DNA from 2 places in the Streptomyces flavusporus genome. Region 2 is predicted to be linked to the other one. Evidence: riboswitches for the same ligand, from Rfam matches in the RefSeq annotation. Region 2 holds a riboswitch; the other holds the start of a gene.

Region 1 (8,537 bases), 1.8 Mb from region 2:
GAGAACAGCACCCGCACCCCGCGCGGCGGTGCCAGCAGCACCGGCGCGGCCAGCTCGGCCCCGTCGAAGACACAGGTCACCTCGGCACCGGACTGGGCGGCGAGCTGCGAGAGCTGCCCGAGCAGCCTCAACCGCTGCTTCTCCAGGGGCATTTGGGGATAGCCGGTCTTGGTGACGTTGTAGCCGTCGACGACCAGATGCGCCTGCGGCAGCGCGAGGAGCTGGTCGAGGATCGCGGGGTCGCTCTCGGACAGGGCCCGCGCGGCGATGTCCTTCGGGGTCATTCGTCCCGGTTCGACCGCGTCCACGGTCTCGGCGGGACGTACGGACACCGGCGGCAGCGCCAACTCCCGCCTGAGCCCCTGCGCCGCGTCCAGCACGGTGTCGAGCAGCAGCCGCACCCGCATGTCCTCGACGCTGCGCCCCTCGCGCGCGGCCTTCCGGGTGGCCTCCAGGGCGGCCTCGGCCTCCCCCAGCCGCGCCTTGAGCCGCCGCGACTCGCTCTCGGCGGCGGACACCTGCGCGTGCCCCTCGGCGCGTACGGCCTCGATCTCGCCCTGCACCTTGCGCAGGGCCGCCTCACCGCGCTTGACGTCGCTGAGCGCGGCACGCAGCTTGCGGTGAAGCGATTCGGCTTCCTTCTTGGCGGCTTCCAGCTCGGCGCGCAGCCGCTCGGTCTCGGCGCGGGTGTGGTCGCGGGCGGCGGCGAGTTCGGCGCGCAGCCGCTCCAGTTCGGCCCGGCTCTCCTCATCGGCGCGCTCGGCGTCCGCCCGCAGGGCCTCCTCGCCGGCGGCGGTCACGAGCTTGACCCAGCCGGTGGGGCGCAGCACATAGGCCGCGGCGGCCACGTCCAGCGGATCCGCGGCCGGCGGCGGCGCACCGGAGTCGAGGACGCCCGCGAGCTCCGGTTGAGCCTCCCTCAGCTTCTCGCCGATGCGCTGCCGGAACAGCGGGTCCGTCTCCAGCGCCGCGGCCATGGCGTTGCCCGCGAACTTGGCGCGCCGGTTCGGGGCGAACCGGGCGTACTGCCTCAGTTGTGTGGGCAACTCGGCGACGGTCAGCCCGCCGAAGCCGTCGGAGACGATCTGCACGACCCTCCGGCGCACCCCTTCGGGCAGCGGTCGGTCGAGCACCTCAGCGGCGCCGTCGCCCGGCCCCCCGCCTGCGGTCTCCACCATCCGTCACCCCAATGCCCGTAGGGGCCCGCTCCCGGTCAGGAGCCGGCGCCCGGCCTGTCCACGAGTTCCACCTGGTCCACGGCGTTGCACCACCGGCAGCGCACCGACTCGATGGTCTCACTGACCACCTCGCGCTCCTCGACCTTCGGCTCACCGGCCAGATCGAGGTGGACGTATTCGACGACCTTCGACGAGCGGGTCACATCGAACCGGGTGAGGTTGCCGCAGAGCGTGCAGCGCCACCGCGTGGTGGCGGTGGGCAGGGGAACCGTCATCGTGGCTGTTCGCTTTCCTTCTAGTCTCCGTGATGCGCCAGTTTCCCTGGAGCGTGTGGCTCGTAACCCTACGGCCTGGCGCGTACTCGCCGCCGGTCTGTTCCCGGCGGCGAGGCGGTCTGTGCTGTTGCGTCCACTTACGTCATGCTCTGTGTTCATGATCAGCAAGTGGAGTGCGGTGGCCCGCCGGGCGGTCCGGCGGCCGGCGGCGCCGGTGACGTACGGACTGATCGCCCTGTGCTGCCTGATCTTCCTGACCGGCCCCGCCTCGGGCCTCGGGCCGGCGTACGGCTCCGGCGACGCGCTGCTCGCCGCGCAGCAGGCCTACTTCCGCCACTGGGGCGTCGTGCCCGCAGAACTGTTCGAGGGTTCCCCGAGGACAGCCCTGACCCCGGCCACGGCCCTCTTCGTCCATGGCAGCTGGCTGCATCTGCTCGGCAACATGCTCTTCCTCTATGTCTTCGGGGTGATGACCGAGGAACGGATGGGCCGGGTCGGGTTCACCTGCTTCTACGTCGGCTGCGGCTACCTCGCCCTGCTCGGGTACGCGGGCGCCCACGCCGGCTCCGAGCAGTCGCTGGTCGGCGCCTCGGGAGCGATCTCGGCGGTGCTGGGCGCGTTCCTGTTCCTTTTCCCCCGCGCCCGGGTGACCAGCCTCCTGCCCTTCCTGTTCTTCCTGCCGCTGCGCTTCCCGGCGTGGGTGGTGCTGCCGTTCTGGGTGGCCCTGCAGTGGCTGGCGGCGGGACAGGAGACCGGCGGGCCGGGGGTGGCCTACCTGGCCCACCTGGTGGGCTTCGCGCTGGGCTTCCTCTACGCGTGGGCGCGGTTCGGCCGGACAGCTAGAGTGAAGGCCGCCCCAGCTCCGGCCACCGAGGGAGAGAACCAGCCGTGATCACCGCGATCGTCCTGATCAAGACCAGCGTGGACCGGATCCCCGAGATCGCCGAGCAGATCGCCTCGCTCGACTCCGTCAGCGAGGTCTTCTCGGTCACGGGCACCTACGACCTGATCGCGATGGTCCGGGTCAAGCAGCACGAGAACCTGGCCGACGTCATCCCCGGCCGGATCAGCAAGATCCCCGGCGTGGAGGCGACGGACACGCACGTGGCGTTCCGGACGTACTCGCAGCACGACCTGGAGGCGGCCTTCGCCATCGGCCTGGACTCGTGAGCCGCCCCCAAGACCTGTCCTAGACCACGGGCACGCAGCGGCCCTCCTCCGTCCGGTACTGCCACTTCGCGCCGTGCCGGACGAGTTCCTTCACGGCCTTCACGAAGCGCTCCACATGCTCGTCCGGCGTCCCCGCGCCGAAGCTGACGCGGATCGCGTTGAGGGACTTCTCGCCGGACGCGGCCTCGGGGGCACCGCACTCACCCTGGCTCTGCGGGTCGCTGCCCAGCAGGGTGCGGACGAGCGGGTGGGCGCAGAAGAGGCCGTCGCGGACGCCGATGCCGTACTCGGCGGACAGCGCGGCGGCGAAGTGGGAGCTGTTCCAGCCGTCGACCACGAAGGAGATCACGCCGACCCGCGGGGCGTCGTCGCCGAACAGGGACAGCACCCTGACCTCCGGGACCTCGGCGAGCCCCGCACGCACGGTGTCGATCAGGTGCCGCTCACGGGCGACGAGGGTGTCGAAGCCGGCCTCGGTGAGCGCCTTGCATGCGGAGGCGACGGCGTAGGCGCCGATGACATTGGGCGACCCGGCCTCGTGCCGCGCGGCGCTCTCGTGCCACTCCACGTCCACTCCCCCGTCCGCCCGCCGGGTGACCTTGCGGCTGGCGCCGCCGCCCGCGAGGTACGGCTCGGCCGCGCGCAGCCAGTCGGCACGGCCGGCCAGCACGCCGGAGCCGAACGGGGCGTACAGCTTGTGCCCGGAGAAGGCGACCCAGTCGACGTCGAGGTCCTGCACCGACACCGGGTGGTGCGGGGCGAGTTGGGCGGCGTCCAGGACGATCCGGGCGCCGTGCGCGTGCGCGGCCGCGGCGAGTTCCCGTACGGGCCACAGCTCGCCGGTGACGTTGGAGGCCCCGGTGACGCACACGAGGGCGGGGCCGTGGGGGTCGCGGTCGGCCAGGGCGCGCTCCAGGGTCTCCACGGCCTGCTGCGGGGTGCGCGGGGCGTCGAGGTAGCTGACGCGGGCGTCCTGCCAGGGCAGCAGCGAGGCGTGGTGCTCGGTCTCGAAGACGAAGACCTGGCAGTCGGCGGGGAGCGCGGCGGCGAGCAGGTTGAGCGAGTCGGTGGTGGACCGGGTGAACACCACCTGGTCGTCCGCCCGGCAGTCGAGGAACTCGGCGACGGTCCTGCGGGCGTTCTCGAAGAGGTCGGTGGACAGCTGGGAGAGGTATCCGGCGCCGCGGTGGACACTGCCGTAGTACGGCGCGTACGCCGCCACGTCGTCCCAGACCCGCTGCAGCGCGGGCGCGCTGGCGGCGTAGTCGAGCGCGGCGTAGGTGACTTCGCCACCCGTGACGAGCGGCACGGTGACATCCCGGCCCAGAACGGGCAGGGGGGCGCAAACGGACTGGGCGGCGGCAGCGGTGGAGACGGACATGGGTGTACTCCCGTAATCGCAGGCGAGGATGATCGCGCGAGCGGCACGGCTCAAGCGCGGGGAAGGGTGAAAAGGGTGTGCGGAGGCGGGGCTCTGCGGCCCTATCGCATTCGCTTGCTCACGGAAGGCTCCCTCGACGACCAGGACCCCTGGTCCACACTCGTTCAAAAGTGTGCGAGGGGTCCGCGCTTGTCGTAGACCTCGCTGCCTACGACCTGGTCTTCACCCGGGGCACCCCGCCACGGACGGAGGGTTGCCGGACAGCCGGCCGGGGCCTTTCAGCTGTCGCTCATGACCTGGTACAGCATCCTGCCATACGATCTTCGATGCGCAAGGGCGCAGTCCAGGATCCGGACTGCGCCCTGCATCACACCGGCTCGGTCTCAGGCGTTGCTGGCGGCCACCCACCGCTCCAGGACCCGCTTCGCCGCCCCGGAGTCGATCGCCTCCGCCGCCTTCGCCATCCCCGCGCGGATCTGCTCGGTCAGCGGCCCTTCACCCGGCTCCAGCGCCACCAGCGCCGCCGCCGAGTTCAGCAGCACCGCATCCCGCACCGGGCCCTGCTCCCCGTCGAGCAGCCGCCGGGCGACCTCGGCGTTGTACGAGGCGTCGGCGCCGCGCAGCGCCTCCAGCGGCACCAGCTCGATCCCGACGTCCCGCGGGTCGAGGCTCTCCTCGGTCACCTTGCCGTCCCGGACGACCCAGACCCGGGAGGTGGACGCGGTCGTCAGCTCGTCGAGGCCGTCGTCGCCGCGGAACACCAGGGAGGAGTTGCCGCGCTCGGCGAAGACGCCGGCCATGATGGGCGCCATCCTGAGGTCGGCGACGCCCACCGCCTGTGCCTTCACCTTGGCCGGGTTGGTCAGCGGACCGAGGAAGTTGAACGTCGTCCGGATGCCCAACTGCCCGCGTGCCGCCGCCACATGACGCAGCGCCGGGTGGAACTTCACCGCGAAGCAGAAGGTGATCCCGGCCTCCTCGGCGACCTCCGCGACCCGCTGCGGCGTCAGCTCCAGATTGACGCCGAGCTTCTCCAGGACATCGGACGCCCCGGACGCCGAGGACGCGGCCCGGTTGCCGTGCTTGACGACCTTCGCACCGGTGCCGGCGATGACGATCGCGGACATCGTGGAGATGTTGACGGTCTTCGCGCCGTCGCCGCCGGTGCCGACGATGTCGACGGTGTCGCCCGGCACCTCGATCACGTTCGCGTGGTCGTACATCGCCCGGACGAATCCCGCGATCTCCTCGACGGTCTCGCCCTTGGCACGCAGTGCCACCGCGAACCCGGCGATCTGGGCGTCCGTCGCCTCGCCGCGCATGATCAGGTCCATCGCCCAGGCGGTGTCGTCCGCGCTGAGGTCGCGGCCCTGAAGCAGGCCGTTCAGCAGGGCGGGCCAGGAACGGCCCGCCGCGGTGTCGCCTCCAGCGGGGGTCACAGCGCTCATAAGCCGCTCCTGGGTCAGTCCCGTACACCGGGACACGAGTCTCGAACAGGTCCACCCTATCCAGCCGCGGGCACGGCGAAGGGCCCCGTCCGAACAACGGACGGGGCCCTTCGCTGTGGCGTGGCGAACGCAGTGATCAGTGGTGGCCGTGGCCGCTCGTGATCTCCTTGTACTCCTCGACGGTGGGCTTGGGGATCTGGGCGTCCTCACCGAAGTACGCCTTGCTGAGCTTGACGCGCAGCTTCTCGGAGCCCTTCACCTTGCGCTCGACGCCGTGCTCGTCGACCGCCGGGCCGATCTCGGCCGGCTGGTACTGCTCGTGTGCCGTGATCGTGTGCAGCTGCTCCTGGCTGAGCGGCTCGTGCACCTCGATGAACTCACCGTGCGGCAGGCGCTTGATGGTGCCGGTCTCCCGGCCGTGCAGCACCTTGTCCCTGTCCCGGCGCTGCAGGCCGAGGCAGATCCGCTTGGTGACGATGAACGCGATGACCGGTCCGGCGAAGAAGCCGATCCGGACGAACCAGGTGACCGCGTTGATCGACAGGTGGAAGTGGGTGGCGATCAGGTCGTTGCCACCACCGACCAGCGTGATCATGTACAGCGTGATCCAGGCGACGCCGAACGCGGTGCGCGTCGGAGCGTTGCGCGGGCGGTCCAGGATGTGGTGCTCGCGCTTGTCGCCGGTGATCCAGGCCTCGATGAACGGGTAGAGCGCGAGCACCACCAGGACCAGACCGAAGAGCACCAGCGGGATGAACACGCCCAGGACGAGCGTGTGGCCCCAGAAGTTGATCTCCCAGCCCGGGAAGTAGCGGACCAGACCCTCGGCGAAGCCCATGTACCAGTCGGGCTGGGCGCCGGTGGACACCTGGTCCGGACGGTAGGGGCCCATGGCCCAGATCGGGTTGATCTGCGCGATCGCCGCGATGGCCGCGATGACACCGAAGACCAGGAAGAAGAAGCCTCCGGCCTTGGCGATGTAGACCGGCATGAACGGCATGCCGACGACGTTCTTGTTGGTCTTTCCGGGGCCCGCGAACTGCGTGTGCTTGTGGTAGAAGACCAGGATCAGGTGGCCGACCACCAGGCCGAGCATGATGCCCGGCAGCAGCAGGATGTGGATCGAGTAGAAGCGGGCCACGAAGTCGGTGCCCGGGAACTCGCCGCCGAACAGGAAGAACGAGATGTACGTGCCGACGATCGGCATGGACAGGATCGCGCCCTGCGTGAAGCGGACACCGGTGCCGGAGAGCAGGTCGTCCGGGAGCGAGTAGCCGGTGAAACCGGTGAACATGCCGAGGACGAACAGCAGGAAGCCGAACAGCCAGTTGATCTCACGCGGCTTGCGGAACGCGCCGGTGAAGAACACCCGGAACATGTGCACGAACATCGCGGCCAGGAAGATCAGCGCGGCCCAGTGGTGGATCTGCCGGATGAGCAGACCGCCCCGGACGTCGAAGCTGATGTCCAGCGTCGAGGCGAACGCCTCCGACATGAGCTGGCCCTGCAGCGGGACGTAGCTGCCGTGGTACTCCACCTCGTTCATCGACGGGTGGAAGAACAGCGTCAGGTACACACCCGTGAGGATGATGATGATGAAGCTGTAGAGCGCGACCTCGCCCAGCATGAAGGACCAGTGGTCCGGGAAGATCTTGCGCATGTTGGCCTTGGCCAGGGAGTAGATCCCCAGCCGGCCGTCGGCCCAGTCGGCGACGCGCTCGCCGGCCGGTGCCTTCCCGCGAGAGCGGGAGTCCGTGGTCGTCGTAGTACTCATCCGCGCTCCCAGAATGCAGGACCGACGGGCTCTTCGAAGTCGCCGAGCGCCTCGAGGTAACCCTCGTCGTTCACGCCGATCCGCAGCTGCGGCAGGGCGTGGCCGGCGGGGCCGAAGATGACCCGGGCACCGTCGGAGAGGTCGAAGGTGGACTGGTGGCAGGGGCACAGCACGTGGTGCGTCTGCTGCTCGTACAGCGAGATCGGGCAGCCGACGTGGGTGCAGATCTTCGAGTACGCCACGATGCCCTCGTGCGACCACTCGAGCTCGCGCTTGTCCTTGATGTCGCCCGGCTGGAGCCGCACGATCATCAGGGCCGCCTTGGCGATCTCGTTCTGGAAGTCGTGGTCGTGCTCCTCCAGGCCCTCGGGCTTGGCGAACGTGAGCGAGCCGACGGCGACGTCCGAGGGACGCAGCGGCTCGTTCGTGTTCATGTTGACGAGGAGCTTGCCCCTCTTCCACAGGGTGTGGCGGAGCTTTTCCTCGGGCAGCGGGCCGAGGTCGCGCAGCAGGACGACGCCGGAGAGCGGCACCAGGGTGAGTGCGCCGAGCATCGTGTTGCGGATCAGCTTGCGGCGGCCGAGCGCCGACTCCTTGGCGCCCTGCTTGAAGTCCGCGTGGACCTTCGCACGGACCTCGGGGGACGCCTCGATCGGGTGCCGCTCGTCGGCGATCTCCACGTCGGACATCAGGGTGCGGGCCCAGTGGACCGCGCCCGCGCCGATGCAGAACAGCGCGATGCCGAGCGTCAGACCCAGCGCGAAGTTCAGGGCGCTGAGGTGACCGATCGGGAAGACGAAGATCGACTTGTCGACCGGGATCGTCACATACGCGGCGATGAAGCCGATGGTGGCCAGCATCGACACCGTGAACAGCAGGGCGACCGCACGCTCGGACCGCTTGGCGGCCCGCTCGTCGATGTCCTGGATCCGGTGCTCGTGGGGCGGCAGGCCCGGGTCGGCGAACGGGGCCTTCTCGTCCGCGACCGCTACGGCGCGGTCCTGCTCAGCGGGCAGGTTCTCTTCTGGAATGTCTTGGCTACTCATGACTTCTTGGCCTTTGCGGTCCGAGCGGCGACCCAGACGGCGACCGCGACGAGCGAGCCCAGACCGAAGACCCACGAGAACAGGCCCTCACTGACCGGCCCGAGGCCGCCCAGCTCCAGACCGCCGGGGTTCTCCGTGTGCTCGCTGTTGACCGCCTCCAGGTACGCGATGATGTCCTTCTTGTTCTGCTCGGACAGCGTCGTGTCGGGGAAGGAGGGCATGTTCTGCGGGCCGGTCTGCATGGCCTCGTAGATGTGCTTCGGGT
Region 2 (8,537 bases):
CGCCTGATCCTGCGCATGAGTGTTTCCCTCCCCTTGAGTCAACCGATGCGGCTCTTGTGCCGCCCGAGATCACTGATTGATCATGTATAGGCCAAAGGTTCTCCCCAACAAGATCACGCATGAATGGCCAAATCACGCCGTGGAACGCACCAGATGGCTGGTTGCGGTCCACGGCGGCGGGGGCGAGCACGCGGTGCGCGGCGGCACGCTGACGGTCGAGGCTGTCCACCACCTCCGGCTTCCACGCGATCGTCACCTTGGGGAACCGGCACTGAAGCTCGGTCCGGAGTTCCATAGCGGCGGCCGGACTGTCGACCGGGTACACCGAGAAGTCGATGCTCTCGCCATCCGGGCGGAAGATCGCGGCACCAAGCCGGATTGGGGTGCTGGCGTGTGCACGCGACGTGCTACTGCTGACCGAGCACGTCGACGCCGAACTCCGTCGTCGGGCGCCGTCGGCACAGACACGGCAGCTGTAGTTCGTGATCGGTAACGGATCCGGGCTGGTCAGCGGTTCCACGAGGCTGCTTGCGGGCATGGGTACGGCCACCGTGATCATGACCGTTTGTGACGACGAATCAGGACGCGGTGGCCGTGGAGGTCACGGTAGCGCAGGCGGTGTGGCGGGACGGCTTCGGGGCGGCCATGGGGCTGGTAGCGGACTGCTTTCCACGCCGTGAGACGCGGCGGACGCTGCGGGAGACGGTCGAGGCGGTACTGATGGGGCTGGAGCGGATCAACTGCTGGACGCTGGCCGAGGCGCTCGGGCACTGCGGTCCGCACCGGCTGCAATGTCACGACACGTTGGATCAGGCGCCGCAAAAGCGTCAGGTGACTACAGAGAGCTACTCGTCGGATGGCGGCAGCTATATCGGATGGCGGCAGCTATACGAGAACAGGGCCCAAAAGGGCGGTGGCCCCGGCGATCACGTGATCGCCGGGGCCACCCACCGTCGCCGATCGTCAGCTCAGCGAGGCCAGCGACGCCGCGCCGTACGGGGCCAGTTCGTCGAACCGGCCCGCCAGCACCTTCGCCGCCCACTGCGGGTCCTGGAGCAGCGCGCGGCCGACGGCCACGAGGTCGAACTCGTCGCGCTCCAGGCGGTCCAGGAGGTTGTCGAGGCTGCCCACCGCGGCGCCCTTCCCCTGGAAGGCCTCGAGGAATTCGCCGTCCAGGCCGACCGAGCCGACGGTGACGGCGGGCTTGCCGGTCAGCTTCTTCGTCCAGCCCGCGAGATTGAGGTCCGAGTCCTCGAACTCCGGGAGCCAGTAGCGGCGCGTAGAGGCGTGGAAGGCGTCGACACCGGCCGACGCCAGCGGGGTCAGGATCGCCTCCAGCTCCTCCGGCGTCTCGGCGAGCCGCGCGTCGTAGGCACCCCCCTTCCACTGCGAGTAGCGGAAGAGGACCGGGAAGTCCGGTGAGACCGTCTCGCGGACGGCGGCCACGATCTCCGCCGCGAACTTCGTACGGGCCACCGGATCGCCGCCGTACGCGTCCGTACGGCGATTGGTGCCCATCCACAGGAACTGGTCGATGAGGTAGCCGTGGGCGCCGTGCAGTTCCACGCCGTCGAAGCCGATCCGCTCGGCCGCGGCGGCGGCCTCGGCGAAGGCCGCGATGACGTCGTCCAGGTCCCGCTGGGTCATGGCCTTGCCGGCGCCCTCCGTGCCGTCCAGGCGCAGCCCGGACGGGCCGACCGCCGGGGCCTCGGGGAACGGCGGCTTGCCCGTGCTGCGCACCATGCCGATGTGCCACAGCTGCGGCACGATCCGACCGCCGGCCGCGTGTACTTCCTCGGCGACCTTCGCCCAGCCGGCCAGCTGCTCCTCGCCGTGGAAGCGCGGGATGTCGTCACTCTCCCCGGCGGAGTCATGGCCGACGTAGGTGCCCTCGGTGACGATCAGGCCGACGCCCGCGGCCGCGCGGCGGGAGTAGTACGACACCACGTCCGCGCCGGGGATGCCGCCCGGGGAGAACGAGCGCGTCATCGGCGCCATCACGATGCGGTTGGGGACGGTCAGGCCGCCCACGGTGAAGGGGCGCGCGAGGACCTGGGCCGCTCGGGAGTCGGAGGACGCGGGAACGGTCACGTGAAGCTCCTGGGAGTGAGTCGGGCCGGTACATGCACATGCATTACTTGCGCACGCACTTCAACGGACTCGTAGGACCCCGCATTCCGTCGCCTCCCCGGCTCCGGCGTGACCCCGGACACGCCCGAGGGCGGCACCCCTGCTGGCAGGGAGTGCCGCCCTCGGTCCAACGGACGGTTGATCAACCGAAGTTGATCAGAAGTCCATGTCACCGCCCGGCATGCCGCCGCCGGCGGGCGCGGCGGCCTTCTCCGGCTTGTCGGCGATGACGGCCTCGGTGGTGAGGAACAGCGCGGCGATGGAGGCGGCGTTCTGCAGAGCAGAGCGGGTCACCTTCGCCGGGTCGATGATGCCTTCCTTGACCAGGTCGACGTACTCACCGGTCGCGGCGTTCAGGCCGTGACCCGGGGTCAGGCCGCGCACCTTCTCGACCACGACGCCGCCCTCGAGGCCGGCGTTGACGGCGATCTGCTTCAGCGGGGCCTCGAGCGCGAGCTTCACGGCCTGGGCGCCGGTCGCCTCGTCACCCTCGAGCTCCAGCTTCTCGAACACCTGGGAGGCCTGGAGCAGGGCCACGCCACCACCGGCGACGATGCCCTCCTCGACGGCCGCCTTCGCGTTGCGGACGGCGTCCTCGATGCGGTGCTTGCGCTCCTTGAGCTCGACCTCGGTGGCGGCACCGGCCTTGATGACGGCCACGCCGCCGGCCAGCTTCGCCAGGCGCTCCTGGAGCTTCTCGCGGTCGTAGTCCGAGTCGCTGTTCTCGATCTCGGCGCGGATCTGGTTGACCCGGCCGGCGACCTGGTCGGCGGAGCCGGCGCCGTCGACGATGGTGGTCTCGTCCTTGGTGATGACGACCTTGCGGGCGCGGCCCAGAAGGTCCAGGGTCGCGTTCTCCAGCTTGAGGCCGACCTCCTCGGAGATGACCTCGCCGCCCGTGAGGATGGCGATGTCGCCGAGCATGGCCTTGCGGCGGTCACCGAAGCCCGGGGCCTTGACGGCGACGGACTTGAAGGTGCCGCGGATCTTGTTGACGACCAGGGTCGACAGGGCCTCGCCCTCGACGTCCTCGGCGATGATCAGCAGCGGCTTGCCCGACTGCATGACCTTCTCCAGGAGCGGGAGCAGGTCCTTGACGTTGGAGATCTTGGAGTTGGCGATGAGGATGTAGGGGTCCTCGAGCGACGCCTCCATGCGCTCCATGTCGGTGGCGAAGTACGCCGAGATGTAGCCCTTGTCGAAGCGCATGCCCTCGGTGAGCTCGAGCTCGAGACCGAAGGTCTGCGACTCCTCGACGGTGATGACGCCTTCCTTGCCGACCTTGTCCATCGCCTCGGCGATGAGCTCGCCGATCTGGGTGTCGGCGGCGGAGATGGAGGCCGTGGAGGCGATCTGCTCCTTGGTCTCGACCTCCTTGGCCTGGTCGAGCAGCGCACCGGAGACGGCCTCGACGGCCTTCTCGATACCGCGCTTCAGGGCCATCGGGTTGGCGCCGGCGGCGACGTTGCGCAGGCCCTCCTTGACCAGGGCCTGGGCGAGCACGGTCGCCGTGGTCGTACCGTCACCGGCGACGTCGTCCGTCTTCTTGGCGACTTCCTTGACCAGCTCGGCGCCGATCTTCTCGTACGGGTCCTCGAGCTCGATCTCCTTGGCGATGGAGACACCGTCGTTGGTGATCGTGGGGGCGCCCCACTTCTTCTCGAGGACGACGTTGCGGCCCTTGGGGCCGAGGGTGACCTTGACGGCGTCCGCGAGCTGGTTCATGCCGCGCTCGAGGCCGCGCCGCGCCTCCTCGTCGAACGCGATGATCTTGGCCATGTGAAGTGGTCCTCCCAGGACTGGGGGTGATTACTTCGGACCGCGCCCGCGCCCGCGACGGACGGCTCGCCTGCCTTGTGGTTCCTTGCCCCACCCGGCCTGCGGCCTCACCGACTCGGTCCTTCTTTGTCACTCTCACCTTCAGAGTGCTAACGCCAATGATTAGCACTCGCCCCTGCCGAGTGCAAGCGCCTCCCACGGACCGAGGCCGACCTCCGGGCAGACCGAAGGGCTCGCACCCCGGGAGGTGCGAGCCCTTCGAAGACGAACAGAAGAACGTCGCTGCAGTCGGCGCGTGCTTCAGCTGGTCGCGAGCCGGACCATGTCCGCCTGCGGCCCCTTCTGGCCCTGCGAGATCTCGAAATCGACCCGCTGACCCTCTTCCAGGGTGCGGTATCCGTCCATCTGGATCGCGCTGTAGTGGACGAAAACATCCGCACCACCGTCGACCGCGATGAAGCCGTACCCCTTCTCCGCGTTGAACCACTTGACGGTGCCCTGAGCCATGCCTAACTCCCCTATTACTGGCCCTTGCACAGATCCACACTTCGCGGATCCGGGTCAGACCTCACCCCCCATTGGTTGGGGGCGTGCGCCGGAACGCGTCGACCGCGGCCGAATGTATCTGTCCAACTGCCGTCTGCAACAGGTCAGTCGGACGAGAATTCTGGGCACCGAGGGCCGGGAATTTGCGGAGAATTCGCCCGAATTCAGGGCAAGTCGGGCCCCATAAAGGGAACGAAAGACGCAAAAGAGCCACACATTTTGGCTGCTTCTTATCGCACGCGGAGCCGGAACTCATATGCGTCCGGCATGCGGGTCGCAGTGCTTTCCCCAACTGTACCGCGCTCAATCACACTGAATTGCCCCCTCCGCTTCTCTCACGGAGGGGGCAAATCGATGAACATTGCGTAACCGGCGTTACTCACGGTAACGCAGGAGCGGATCAGCCGCCCGCGACCGCCGGGATGATGGAGACGCCCGCACCGTCCGGGGTCGCCGTCTGAAGGCCCTGCTCGAAACGGACATCGTCGTCGTTGACGTACACGTTGACGAAGCGGCGCAGCTTGCCCTGGTCGTCCAGGACGCGGGCCGAGATGCCCGTGTGGTTCTTCTCCAGATCGGCGATGACCTCGGCGAGGGTCGCGCCCTCGGCGGCGACCTCTGCCTGACCGCCGGTGTAGGTGCGCAGGATGGTGGGGATGCGGACGGTGACGCTCATGAAATGACCTCCGGTCGGGTGAACGGGCCCAGGGGCGCGGGACTTCAGACGAGGCCGGCTTCCCGGAACGACTCCAGGTTGGGACGAATGGTCGCGGTCAGCCCGGTGCCGGCCACCGCGTCCAGCGTCTTGAGACCGTCGCCGGTGTTGAGGACGACGGTGGTGAGGGCCGGGTCGAGGAGACCGTTCTCGATCAGCTTGCGCGTCACACCCACGGTCACTCCACCGGCGGTCTCCGCGAAGATGCCCTCGGTCCGCGCCAGCAGCTTGATGGCGTCCACGATCTGCGCGTCCGTGACGTCCTCCACCGCACCGCCGGTGCGCCGGGCGATGTCCAGGACGTACGGCCCGTCCGCGGGGTTGCCGATGGCCAGCGACTTGGCGATGGTGTCGGGCTTCTGCGGCCGGACGACGTCGTGGCCCCCCTTGAAGGCCACCGACACCGGCGAGCAGCCCTCGGCCTGCGCGCCGAAGATCTTGTACGGCTTGTCCTCGACCAGCCCGAGCTTGATCAGCTCCTGGAGCCCCTTGTCGATCTTCGTGAGCTGGGAGCCGGAGGCGATCGGCACGACGATCTGGTCGGGCAGCTGCCAGCCGAGCTGCTCGCAGATCTCGTACGCCAGGGTCTTGGAGCCCTCCGCGTAGTACGGCCGCAGGTTGACGTTGACGAAGCCCCAGCCCTCGCCGGCGGGGTCGCCGATCAGCTCGGAGCAGAAGCGGTTCACGTCGTCGTAGTTGCCCTCGATGCCGACGAGTTCGCCGCCGTAGACCGCGGCCATGACGACCTTGCCCTGCTCGAGGTCGTGCGGGATGAACACACAGGAGCGGAAGCCGGCGCGGGCCGCCGCGGCGCCCACCGCACCGGCCAGGTTGCCGGTGGAGGAGCAGGACAGGGTGGTGAAGCCGAAGGCGCGGGCGGCCTCCAGGGCCTGGGCGACCACGCGGTCCTTGAAGGAGTGGGTCGGGTTGCCGGAGTCGTCCTTCACGTACAGCCCGCCGGTGACGCCGAGTTCGCGCGCGAGGTTGTCGGCCTTGACGAGCTTGGTCCAGCCCGGGTTCAGGTTCGGCTTGCCAGCCACGTCCGCGGGGACGGGCAGCAGGGGTGCGTAACGCCAGATGTTCGACGGTCCCGCCTCGATGCGCTTGCGGAGCTCCTCGGCGTCGTATGCGGAGAAGTCGTAGGCGATCTCGAGCGGGCCGAAACACTCCTCGCACGCGAAGACCGGGCCGAGCGGTACGCGGTGGCCGCACTCGCGACAGGACAGCGCGGCGGCGGGACCGAGATCGACGGTGGGGGTGCTGGTGCTTGCGACAGTCTGCACAGCCATGTGAGGCGAGGCCCTTTCTCCTCATCTTCCTCACGACGCATCTCGCCGTGAGACGGAATTGGCACCTTCCCTAGCCGGGAGCCTCACCACGTCTGCGTGACAAGAACCGGCTGGAGGGTTGCCGGGGCTTCATCGGGCCGTTTCCCTCTGCCCCTCTGGATGAGCTGTATGTGGTTGTAGACGCAAACAACCCCCGACATGCGATGGTCATCAGCGTTGTTCAAGACTGTAACCGAAGGCCAGGACAGTTGAGATAGTCGTCCGAACCGCGAGATGGATCACAACCCCCCTCGCCTGGAGAACGCAGAGGAGCCGCAAGCTGTGCTGGAAGAAGTCGAGCGCTGGCTGAGCACCCGCTCCTGGTCCCTGACCGATCGCCCGCTCCACAAGATCCTGGCCGCCAAACGCACGACGGGCCAGTCGGTCAGTGTCGTGCTGCCCGCACTCAACGAGGAGGAGACCGTCGGCGACATCGTCGCCGTGATCCGTCACGACCTCATGCAGCAGCTCCCGCTCGTCGACGAGATCGTCGTCGTCGACTCGGGGTCCACCGACCGCACCTCCGAGGTGGCCGCCGCCGCGGGCGCCCGGGTCGTCCACCGCGACGACATCCTGCCGCGCATACCGGCCGTCCCCGGCAAGGGCGAGGTCCTGTGGCGCTCCCTCCTCGTCACGAGCGGGGACATCGTCTGCTTCATCGACGCCGACCTGAAGGAGTTCTCCTCGGACTTCGTGTCGGGCATTGTCGGCCCGCTGCTCACCGACCCGGAGGTCGACCTCGTCAAGGGGATGTACGACCGTCCGCTCGGCGGTACGGCGGGGCAGGGCGGCCGGGTGACCGAGCTGATGGCCCGTCCGCTGCTGAACATGCACTGGCCGCAGCTGGCCGGTTTCGTCCAGCCGCTGGGCGGCGAGTACGCGGCCCGCCGCTCGCTGCTCGAACAGCTCCCGTTCCCTGTCGGCTACGGCGTGGAGCTCGGCATGCTGGTCGACTCCCTCCACCTGGCCGGCCTCGACGCGCTCGCGCAGGTCGACGTCGGGGTGCGCAAGCACCGCCACCAGGACGGGCAGGCGCTCGGCCGGATGGCGGCGGCGATCTACCGCACGGCCCAGCTGCGGCTGGCCCGCGGCCATCTGATCCGGCCCTCCCTCACCCAGTTCGAACGGGTGGAGGACGGATTCGAACCGCGTACGTTCTCCGTGGACACGGAGGAGCGTCCGCCGATGGTGGAGATCGCCGAGTACGCCGCCCGGAAAGTGGCGTGACCGTTTTATGGGCGTTGTATACGGCCCCGCCGGGCGGCCTTCCGTACGTTTGAGCGGATCCGGCTCGGGCTAGGTTGAGGCGTATGGCTTCAAAGTACGGTGCTGCGCAGGTACTGGTGGCCTCCAACCGTGGCCCGGTCTCGTACGAGGTGCGCGAGGACGGCTCGCTGGCCGCCAGACGCGGCGGCGGCGGGCTGGTCTCCGGGCTGTCGGCCATCGGGCCGGACGCCGGCGCGCTGTGGGTGTGCTCCGCCCTCGGCGACGGCGACCGGGAGGCCGTGCGGCGCGGGGTCGGCGAATCCGGTGTGCGGATGCTGGACATTCCGGCCGACGTGCACGCGGACGCGTACAACGGCATCGCCAACTCCGTGCTGTGGTTCGTCCACCACATGCTGTACCAGACGCCGCTGGAGCCGGTCTTCGACGCGGAGTTCCGGCGGCAGTGGGCCTCGTACGAGGCGTACAACCGCGCCTTCGCCGAGGCGCTGGCGCAGGAGGCGGCGCAGGGTGCCGCGGTGATGGTGCAGGACTACCACCTCAGCCTGGTCCCGGGGCTGCTGCGCGAGCTGCGCCCGGATGTGCGGATCGGCCACTTCTCGCACACGCCGTGGGCGCCGCCGGAGTACTTCCGGGTGCTTCCGGACGACATCGCCGGGCAGTTGCTGCGCGGGATGCTGGGCGCGGACCGGCTCGGCTTCCTCACCCATCGCTGGGCGGACGCGTTCACCGCGTGCTGCGAGGCGTTCGCCGGGGGCCTCGGGGACACGCGCGTCGGGGTGCACGGACTCGGTGCGGACGCGGACTTCCTGCGG

Evidence for each region. Region 2 has a riboswitch for S-adenosylmethionine ahead of thrC (threonine synthase). Riboswitches for the same ligand answer to the same signal wherever they lie in the genome.
Region 1: it holds a riboswitch for S-adenosylmethionine, as region 2 does, so the genes downstream of both, ACKTSN_RS33755 (aminotransferase class V-fold PLP-dependent enzyme) here and thrC (threonine synthase) in region 2, are expected to answer to the same signal.

What each region holds. Positions count from the first base shown of each region.
Region 1 is NZ_CP176503.1:7,143,469-7,152,005, reverse strand. It holds gene ACKTSN_RS33775 (NYN domain-containing protein) at 1-1,178, opposite strand, end outside; gene ACKTSN_RS33770 (hypothetical protein) at 1,214-1,453, opposite strand; gene ACKTSN_RS33765 (rhomboid family intramembrane serine protease) at 1,611-2,345, shown strand; gene ACKTSN_RS33760 (Lrp/AsnC family transcriptional regulator) at 2,342-2,623, shown strand; gene ACKTSN_RS33755 (aminotransferase class V-fold PLP-dependent enzyme) at 2,643-4,004, opposite strand; SAM riboswitch class IV at 4,185-4,301, opposite strand; gene trpD (anthranilate phosphoribosyltransferase) at 4,388-5,452, opposite strand; gene qcrB (cytochrome bc1 complex cytochrome b subunit) at 5,589-7,226, opposite strand; gene qcrA (cytochrome bc1 complex Rieske iron-sulfur subunit) at 7,223-8,272, opposite strand; gene qcrC (cytochrome bc1 complex diheme cytochrome c subunit) at 8,269-8,537, opposite strand, start outside.
Region 2 is NZ_CP176503.1:5,380,088-5,388,624, reverse strand. It holds gene ACKTSN_RS25585 (hypothetical protein) at 1-42, opposite strand, end outside; gene ACKTSN_RS25580 (NADH:flavin oxidoreductase) at 964-2,091, opposite strand; gene groL (chaperonin GroEL) at 2,287-3,909, opposite strand; gene ACKTSN_RS25570 (cold-shock protein) at 4,210-4,416, opposite strand; gene ACKTSN_RS25565 (MoaD/ThiS family protein) at 4,856-5,131, opposite strand; gene thrC (threonine synthase) at 5,176-6,459, opposite strand; SAM riboswitch class I at 6,478-6,625, opposite strand; gene ACKTSN_RS25555 (glucosyl-3-phosphoglycerate synthase) at 6,781-7,725, shown strand; gene ACKTSN_RS25550 (alpha,alpha-trehalose-phosphate synthase (UDP-forming)) at 7,809-8,537, shown strand, end outside.